2 regions of the Lysinibacillus sp. FSL L8-0312 genome follow, and region 2 is predicted to be linked to the other one. Evidence: riboswitches for the same ligand, from Rfam matches in the RefSeq annotation. Region 2 holds a riboswitch; the other holds the start of a gene.
What was found. A riboswitch is a leader RNA that binds a small molecule or an ion and turns the genes downstream of it on or off. The one in region 2 is predicted to bind S-adenosylmethionine.
Positions count from the first base shown of each region.

Region 1: another riboswitch for S-adenosylmethionine. It lies ahead of MHI22_RS14690 (cyclase family protein); the one in region 2 lies ahead of metA (homoserine O-acetyltransferase MetA).

Region 1 covers NZ_JBBOOV010000001.1:2,910,475-2,915,581, forward strand. The annotation lists gene MHI22_RS14680 (helix-turn-helix domain-containing protein) at 1-1,010, shown strand, start outside; gene MHI22_RS14685 (hypothetical protein) at 1,134-1,532, shown strand; SAM riboswitch class I at 1,627-1,733, shown strand; gene MHI22_RS14690 (cyclase family protein) at 1,822-2,559, shown strand; gene MHI22_RS14695 (DedA family protein) at 2,602-3,198, opposite strand; gene MHI22_RS14700 (Cof-type HAD-IIB family hydrolase) at 3,299-4,072, opposite strand; gene MHI22_RS14705 (DUF2225 domain-containing protein) at 4,409-5,092, shown strand.
Region 2 covers NZ_JBBOOV010000001.1:928,866-933,972, reverse strand. The annotation lists gene MHI22_RS04770 (TrmB family transcriptional regulator) at 73-855, shown strand; gene MHI22_RS04765 (hypothetical protein) at 877-1,263, shown strand; gene MHI22_RS04760 (nucleotide excision repair endonuclease) at 1,316-1,741, opposite strand; SAM riboswitch class I at 1,891-2,001, shown strand; gene metA (homoserine O-acetyltransferase MetA) at 2,111-3,046, shown strand; gene MHI22_RS04750 (GerAB/ArcD/ProY family transporter) at 3,087-4,235, opposite strand; gene MHI22_RS04745 (hypothetical protein) at 4,266-4,499, opposite strand; gene MHI22_RS04740 (Ger(x)C family spore germination protein) at 4,504-5,107, opposite strand, start outside.

The DNA of each region.
Region 1 (5,107 bases), 2.0 Mb from region 2:
GATGGAATTATACCCGTATGTTCAAAGAGATTACAGGGCAAATCCCTCTTCACTATTTAAATAACATTCGCATTGAAAAAGCCAAGCAATTATTAATGACAACAAATGATCGGGTATTTGAAATTAGTCAGTCTATCGGATTTAATAATGAATATTATTTCAATCGTCGTTTTAAAGAACATGTCGGCATCTCTCCAGGACAATATAGAAGAAACCAAAGCAGCAATCTACGTGTATTTGCACCATTCTTAGAAGACTTCTTTGTCGCCCTTGGGATTACACCAATTGCTCAATTCAGTCATCCAAAATGGGGAAAACAAGACTATTTAGGTCTTCAAGAAGTGCCTGATATCGATGTACAAAATGGAGAAATGGATCGACTCCTTCACTATAAACCAACATTAATTATGCTAGATGCAGGTATAGAGCGATGGGAATCCTGTCATCATTTAAATGAAGTAGCTCCCATCTGTCATATCTCACATCCTGGAGAGAACTGGCAGTCTACTTTGTTTAAGATTGCTGATTTAACAGGAAAAACCGCCTTGATGCAAGACGTGATCCTACAATATGAGGATAAGGTACAGCAAGCAAAAGGAATTCTTAGTAAATCCGTTTATGGGCAAAGTGTGGCATTTCTTCGCATTTCAGCCATTGGCATTACTCTATATGCGGGTCCTGAATGTGGCTATACGGGGCCAATTTTATATCGTGACCTCGGTTTAATGCCACATCCACTTGTCTGGAGTATTCCGCACAATCAACGTAAAGCACCACTGACATTTGATCAATTGCTGCAATTAGATGCGGATCATTTATTTATTACTTTTGATAAACAACATTCCATTTACGAGAACGAGGAGCGTACGATTTTAAAAACTTCTATGTGGAAAAATCTAGCTGCAGTTAAAACCAACTGTGTATATGAAGTGGATTTTTTAACATGGATGAATTACGGTATTCTGTCTCATAGTAAAAAAATTGATGATGTCTTACATGTTCTCGGCTAAAAGAGGAAGCTCACTTTGGCTTCCTTTTTAAATGATTAGGACAGACATTGCACTGCAAAATAACACCTAAAGACGTTTAGCTACATAAGATAAGATATCAGCTATAGGATAGGAGGAATTACATTGTATTACAATCCTTATCCGTACTTTGTTCATCCTTATCATTACCCAACGTCGCCACTTGCCCAGCAGCTTGCCGTTAGACCTATTCCTCAACATTTAGCAATGCCGAACACTACCCCCTTTCCACCTGTCGACACACATAAATTAAAAATGTCAGCTACACGGATAAAGGCGATCATGCAACAGGCTCAATTGCTTACGGATAAAATTGATAGCTCTCAACAATTTGCACATGATCTAATGAATGCTGCACAGCTTTCAAATAAAACAGAGGTTGATAAATTAATCACATCAACAGGCATTACGATGAAATTTGATGCAAATTATACACCAGACAATTTCAGAATACGTCTTATGGATAATGGTTGTTGTGGCATAACCATAAATTTAAGTTGGTAAAAAAATTTACCCTTATATCTCTATCGAACTTGTAAACTATAAAATTCTATGCTAAAGTGTTTTATTATTATTTCTGAAAATTCTTATATCACTTTTCTTATCAAGAGAGACGGAGGGATTGGCCCGATGAAGTCTCAGCAACCAGCTCAACAGTATGGTGCTAATTCCAATTGGCAAAATTTTAAGCCTGAAAGATGAGAAGAAGAACTACCGTTGCTTATTCTGGAGTCCTCTTCTAAGGGGACTCTTTTTTATGTTCTACTAATTTTAACAGAAAGCAGTGAAATCAATGTCAAACCAACTTTTACAAGCATTACAATTATTAAAATCAAAACAATGGGTTGATTTAACACATACATTCGGCCCTAATTCCCCACATTTTTTTATGTTTGAAGATGCTAAATTTGAAACATTATTCTCTCATGATGACGGGTTCTTCGCACAACAATTCACGTTCCCAGGACAATATGGCACACATATCGACCCACCCATTCATTTTGTGCGAGACTCCCGCTATCTAGAAGAATTAGAACTAAAAGAACTAGTTCTTCCTCTTGTCGTTATTGATAAATCACGAGAAGCTGCTAGCAATCATGACTTCTCGCTAAGTGTGCAAGATATTTTTGATTTTGAAGCACAACATGGAGTAATTGAAGCAGGTACCTTTGTAGCGCTACGTACGGATTGGAGTAAGCGCTGGCCAGATAAAGAGGCATTTAGTAACCAAGATATGGATGGACATAACCATATACCAGGCTGGGGCTTAGAGGCATTACAATTTTTATTGAAGGAACGTCAAATAAGTGCACTTGGCCATGAAACATTTGATACTGATTCAGCCGCTGATTTTCACAAAAATGGTAAGCTAGATGGCGAATACTTCGTGCTTGAACAAAACATCTATCAAATTGAGTTGATGACTAACTTGGACAAGCTACCTGCGAAGGGGGCAATTATCTTCAATATCGTCCCTAAGCCTGAAAAGGCATCTGGATTCCCTGTACGCTCATTTGCTATTTTGCCATAACACAAAGGTCTGTACGATTCATATGTTGAATCATACAGACCTTTATTTTCGTATATTTCTTTTTTTGAATAGATAGTAAACGATGAGCATTACGAGGCCAAACAATAGGATGAGATAAATACTATAATGGGATAAATAATAACCAACAAACCGCCACTTCTCCCCAAGCATCCTCCCTAACGTTATAAATGTGAAAGTCCAGATAAATGCCCCTGTATAGGCAAAAAAAGCAAACTTTCTATATGGATAATTATTAATTGCCGCAATATAGGCTGTCAGATGTCGTACACCAGGTATAAAATAGCCTATTAATAATAAAGTTGGCCCAATTTTAGTAAACAGTTGTTTTGTAAAATCAATTTTTTGCTCCGTAATATGAATTTTGGGTCCATATTTCTGCAATAATGGTAAGCCAAAACGATAGCCGATATAGTAGCTTAAGGTAATACCGCCAACTGCACCAATCATTGCACTTACTAAAGCGGGAATGTGTTCAAGGCTTTCTATATAAACGCTGTAGCCAACATATGTTAGAAAGACCTCATCAGGAAGTGGCAACCCAACAATGCCTCCAATTAGGATCACGATAATACCCAAATACCCGTAATGTTCAATTAGAGATTGCACATGATGTGCCATATAACATCCCACCCAAAATTTATTAAAACGCATTGATTAACAAGTTCCTTCAATAGATCTAAGAGAACCTGAGGCATCGACTTTAAGACCTTCAGCAGCTTTATATCATTTGAAACTGCCGTAAAGCAAAGTCAATACCACCTTCAGTGGAACTCTTTGTAACAAAATTCGCAACTGCTTTTAGAGCTGCACTACCATTTCCCATAGCAATACCTAGCCCTACATGCTCTAACATATCAATATCATTATCCCCATCTCCAAAAGCAATAGCATTTTCAGGATCAATGTTAAAATGGTCTAGTACCGCTTTAACAGCTATCGATTTGGCAACATCCTGCTGTAATACATTCACAATATAAGGATGCCATCGCTGCCAAAATATATGCGGAAATTGGCTAGCATATCTTTTTTCAGCCTCCTCATCTGCATATAGACACATGAGAAAAACTTCTTCATCCACAATTTTTTCATTCACAACCGGAAAATTTCGTAAAGATAGAGTTGCCTGCATCGCATTGAAAGCAGCTGGATGCTGAATGCCATTCATCGATAGTTGCTCTGTAAAAAATGTGAGGCTATGCTGCTGTTCACGTGCAAAAGCTTGTACATTTTGAACAATATCTTTAGCAATAGGTGTTTTATGTATGATTAAATCCTTGTGTTTCACATATGCCCCATTTGCTGTAATAAAGGTTTCAATCCCTAGCGCTTGTATCTCCTGACACATCGATAAAGGTCTTCCTGTAGCCGCTACAAGGTGAATTCCTCTCTCCTGCAAAAGTTGAATGGCCTTCTTTGTGCTTTCTTCCACACAGCCATCCTCGTAATTAATCAGTGTTCCATCCATATCAAAAAATATGATATTATAATTCATCTTAAGCCGCCTTTATAAAACAGTACTTTAGAATCACAAACATTTAATTCATTCCTTATACTTAATGAAAAGTATGAAAGTATTTTGACAAACTTTCAGCAAACTCTATAACTTACATTAACAGCACCGATAAATACTATTACAAGCATAGATTTAATGACAATTAACTATAAAACAGATGAATATTTTTATTTTAATAATTCTAAAGGAGTATACCAAAGAACACAGAATTGTTAAAATAAAAGATATCTACTTAAATACATTGAACGATAAACATTTACGTATAAATAGAGCAAAAGAAACAAAATTTTAGAGCCTGCAAAGGAGTTGATTCTTATGGCATTTAACATTTACTACTATGAAAGTAGTGTAGATTGTAAATTTTGCAAAAAGCATTTTACAACTTATAAAGTACGCCCTAATCGATATAAAATCATCGAGGAGCAAACAGATTTCATGCCTGTTTATGATGGCTTAAATCCTTTGCTGTATGAGGTTGCTGTTTGTCCCCATTGCGGCTATGCCTACCATAAGTCTATGACACGGACATATGGACCTTTCATGCAACTCATTGATGAAATTTACATTAAAGAGCTCCAGAAGCCGATGGATATTTGTCAGGAACGTACAATCGATGATGCCATTGTCAGTTTTAAGCTTGCTTATTTGGTATCACGTGCTTCCATGGAAGAATCCCTTTTAATGGCGAATTTCGCCTTGAAAATTGCTTGGCTTTATCGTTTAAAAACCGATGAGGAATCCGAAAAGCGTTACCTTTTTGCAGCTAGAGACTTTTATAGTAAATCCTTTGCATCCAATCAGGAGGGTGGAGAAAGAATCCAGTTTTTACATGCTGAATTAAGCCTTCGACTCGGTGATATTGTAGAAGCTAAAAAAGGATTCTCACGTTTAATTGCCGATCGAAATGTATCACCAAAATATCGAAAGCTTGCGCGTAATCGTTGGGAAAATTATAAATATGACGAACAACCTATAACAGTTAATGAAATCATTAATTGATTTGACGAGGAGAGG
Region 2 (5,107 bases):
CTGTAAACCCTCATTTTTTCATTGGCAAATCTTCACAACAGTAGCCTATAATAAAGATAATGGAGGGATTACATGGAGGAATTAATCGCCCAGTTGAAAGACATGGGCTTTACAGAATATGAAGCAAAGGCCTATACGGCACTTGTGCAGCAAAGTCATGTTAGTGCCTATCAGGTCAGTAAAAATTCTGGTATACCACGCGCAAGAATTTATGATATTTTAAACGTCCTTGTAGAAAAGGGAATTGTGCTAAAAGAAGAAACGGCTGAACAAACGACCTATGCGGCTATGCCTGTGTCTGTGTTTTTACAGCAAATGCAGCAGCGCTGGCAATCGAATTTTACATCCATGAGTACGAAATTAGAAAAATTAGAGGAAAAAGTGCAGGAAGTGGAGCCAAAAGTAGTCATGCTAAAGGGCAAGGAGGCGATCATCAACTATTGCCAGTCACTTTTAAAAAAAGCCAAGAAAAAAGTGATTCTATCGATGTGGGAAGATATGTATGATACTTTAAGGGGAGATATTCAAGAAGTGGCACAGCATGTTCCTATTCATGGTATTACCCTATATGTAGGGGAACAGCTAGAGTCGATTGACCAGCATAGAGCTACACACTACACGAAAAAAACGTCTACACCACATTGGTTTATTTTATCGGTAGATGGTCAGGAAATGATTTATGGTCACTCTCCATCTACGCAAGAAATGGCCTTTATCACCAATGACCCTGTCCATATTTATTTGTTAGAGGATTATGTTTGGCATGACGTCCTTATCAATCGATTGGTAAAACGTGATGATCAGGAATTAGAAGACTGGATTGCTAAGGAGCGTAAAGCTTTTTTCTTAGAATAGTCATAAGGGAAGGGGAGTAACGTGAAAAAATTCGTGTTGCTAGGTTTAATGAGCTTATTAATGTTAGGAGCATGTAACGCTAAAACGCCTACCAAACTACTAATGATTCATGAGCTAACTGTCGTTCCAGACAATATTCAACAAAAAATTGAGGCTAATGATAAGATTCAATTATTGTATGAAGATGACTCTACGTATTATCTTGTTTATTATTCGAAAGGGAATGTGCTGGCAAGTATTGCGGCTGAAGAAAATAGTCAAGTCATCCAACTGAAAGAAGGTAGCGAGCAACGAAAAGTGGCTCAACCCTATGTATATAAAATCATCACCAAAGATCCTGAGCTAGACACGATTGATTTGCGAATAAACGGCGAGAGTACGCCAATAGATCGCGTAACCTCTATATAAGACAAAAACCGAAATCCCATTAAATGAGATTTCGGTTTCTTTACAAGATATCTTAATAAAAGACTTTCTCTACATTGTATTTGGAGCGGAAAGTGTTAATCGCATATGTTTCGTAAATTTCACGTTCCATTGGATCTTCTACTTCATAGACCTCAATTTTGAACACTTCATCACGATGATTTTTCATCGGAGATACATTGTCCTCGAAATGCTTTTTAATACGTTGACGAATTTTACGTGCTTTGCCGACAAATAATAGCTCATTCTTGTCATTATAGAATAAAAAAATGCCGCCTTTATCACGTGTGATTTTATGGAAGTCAATAAAACCAAAGTATGGTGTGATAGGCACATCACCAGGTTTTACTTCTTGTTCACGTTGACGGATGACTACATCAGGTTTTGGAAATTCAATTTTAATCAAAGTATTCACGTTCCTCTCTGTTACTAAAGTTATATGGTAACATAAATACGGCATGTTTACCATAAATTTTAAATGTAGAAACACTACTTATAGCAAGCTTAGTGTACATCAAATAAACGAGGAACATGCATTTGAATCACAAAATATTCTATGAATTATTGATATTCTAACTAATTCATGCTACAATTCGATGTAATTAAATAATCTTATCAAGAGAAGCTGAGGGATTTGGCCCGATGACGCTTCAGCAACCTCTAACAATTGTTAGAAAGGTGCTAATTCCAGCGAAGGATTTTTCCTTTGAGAGATAAGAGTGGACGTGAAAAAATCCTTCTCATTCTATCTCGTATGGAATGAGGAGGATTTTTTAATTTGTCAGCAAGGTTTGCTAAAAGAGAGTGATCAAAGAGAGGGGAACGCAAGATGCCAATTAATATTCCGAAAAATTTACCAGCTGGAGAACATTTACGTGAGGAAAAAATCTTCGTCATGGAAGAGGACCGTGCGAAAACACAGCAAATTCGTCCGTTAAACATATTAATATTGAATTTAATGCCTGAAAAAGAAAAAACGGAGCTTCAATTACTACGTTTATTAGGGAATACACCGCTACAGGTAAATATCACCTTTTTAAATACGGCCACACATGAGTCGAAAAACGTCAGTAAATCACATTTACAGCTATTTTACACAACGTTCAACCAAATTCGTCACCGTCGCTATGACGGGATGATTATTACGGGAGCACCTGTAGAAAAAATGGCCTTTGAAGAAGTTAACTATTGGCGGGAAATTTCAGAAATTATGGACTGGTCCAAAAAGAATGTGACATCCGTTTTACATATCTGTTGGGGGGCACAGGCGGCACTGTATCATCATTATGGGATAGGAAAGGTAGAACTTTCAGCTAAATGCTCAGGTGTCTATTCCCATGTAATCACCGATTTAACAGTGGATTTAGTACGTGGCTTCAGTGATTTATTTACCGCTCCACATTCACGCTATACTTCTGTTTCGATCGACGAGGTTCGCAATCATCCAGACTTACGATTATTATCCTATTCAGAGGATGCAGGTGTGTTCATCGTCCAATCAAAAGATAATAAAAACATTATGATTACAGGGCATCTGGAGTATGATGCGACAACATTAGCCGATGAATATAGCCGGGATGTCGCAAAGGGCATAGATATCGCTGTTCCTGTGAATTACTTCCCGAATGATGATCCATCACAGGAGCCAATGAATACATGGCGTGCCCATACGCATTTATTATTCTCTAACTGGTTGAACTACTATGTTTACCAAGAAACACCATACGAATGGGATTTTGTAGATGAAATTGAATATCATATTTAATTAATAAAAAGTCTAATTTCTTTTCTCACCATAAAAGAAATTAGACTTTTTGATTGTCATTCGTTGTTTCTGTATTAGGCGTTTCGGTACTTTGAGCTTTGGTTTTGCGATTTCGTATAACTGCGACAATCAATAAAAGGATCGGTAATAAAATGGTGATTATAAAAGAAAAGATTGGCCAAATTTCATTATTGTAATTGGTTGAATGTACAATGTCTGGATGAATAATTTGAGAAAGCCCAATGACAATTAGACCCATCGGTAATATGAGAGGGCGATGATCCTTGATTTTTAAAATTTGCGCAAGACCGACAACAGTCGTATAGAAATACATAAATGTGCGAATATAAATAGATGAAATCCACATAAAGGCCATGATGATTTCAATGCGCTGCAAAAAATTCCCTATCGATATTCTTTGCGCTAAGGCATAGCTAGGAAATGTTCTAGATGACGTATTCTCAGGTCCTAAAACAAGAATCGATAGCACAATCAACGTAATTAAGACGATGCCACCGAGGATTGTCCCAAAATATAACCCTTTCTGTGCAGATGGCTGTACATTGACACCAGCAGGATACAGTATTAATAACACCAGTAGTGGAAAGGAAAAGATACTCATAAAGCGTGCAATACTATAAAGCATAGATGTTTTGGTTGCTTCTAATAAGGGTTGAATGTTCTCAAAAGTAATTTGAGGCGTAATACAAACCATAAAAAAAATAAAAATAAATACAAATGCTGGAAAAATAATTTCTGCTGAACGGGCAAAGGTCTCAATGCCTAAATAAGCAGCGTACATAATGATAATACTAAACATCAAGGCAAATGCTAATGTCGGAGTCTCCGGCATGACTTCGGTTTTCATAAAAATACCGATAAAATAGAGTAATTCTCCAGCAGATAGAAAGGTTAAGATTAGGAAACAACTGGCTGTGATTTTTCCAAAAAAACGACCAAGAATTTTTTCATTTGCCTCTACAAAATTAAGTGACGGTGTTTGGTTGGCTAGTGTTAAAAATAATTTAACGGCCAGCAGGCTAAGGACAACTCCAATGCAGGCGGCAATCCATGCATCTTGCTTAGCGGCACCCGTAATACTAGAAGGGATAATTAAAATTGCCGTTCCGATAGAATAGAGGAATGTAATGATTGTAAATTGTCTTGAACTAATAATCTCTTTTTCCATCGAGCAACCCTCCATTTTTTATCCTTCTATCTATTTTGTTAATGACACAATATAATCTTTAATTGGTGTAAAGATAAAGGTAATCAAATCCAATGGGCTGGGAATATGGATTTTTAGCGCATTTCCCATATTCAAAGCCGTTCCGATGAGAAGCAAAATAGAAAATACGACAATGGTTTTTGAATCATGCTGCTTTTTTAGCTTTGGTATAAAAATAAGTGCTAGGATCATTGAAATGATAAAGATGGCTACAGCTAGCACCATTTCGTTACTCCTCCTTTGGCTTGTTTAATAATGAATTTTGCATCGTACCTAAACCTTGTGTCGTTACTTTCACTTGCACATCTACCGCCAAATCTGGAAAGATGGAAGCCCACTCATCCTTAATTTTTTTCCACTGTTTTGGATCTGCACGATGTAAGGCATCACCGAAACCAAACACATCAACCTCATATTGCTGTTGTATTTTCTCCAATGTTTTTTGAATTCGTTCATCAATGCCCTTAGCTGTTTTTTTATTGACATAATCAATGGATTTATTTTTTGTAAGATCGATATCACATTCGACCTCTCCTATGTTCTGCTCAACATTAATACGGACATCAATTTTCGGCATTCCGTTATCAAAAGACCCTTTCACTTTTGTTGTGGATTGAGTGATTTCAGATGATAGAGTTCCTTTCTTTGGGCAGGCTATGATTTCGATCGTACTCTGTATTTTATCATTCAGGAAACTAACGCTTTTACTTTCTCCCTCAGTCAATAGTCCAATATATTTATCCCCTTTAAAGACCGCTAATCCTGCATACTGCAACAGCACAGGCGTTTTAACTCGTTGCACATTTGTTTGATCTACACCTAATTTCTTATCA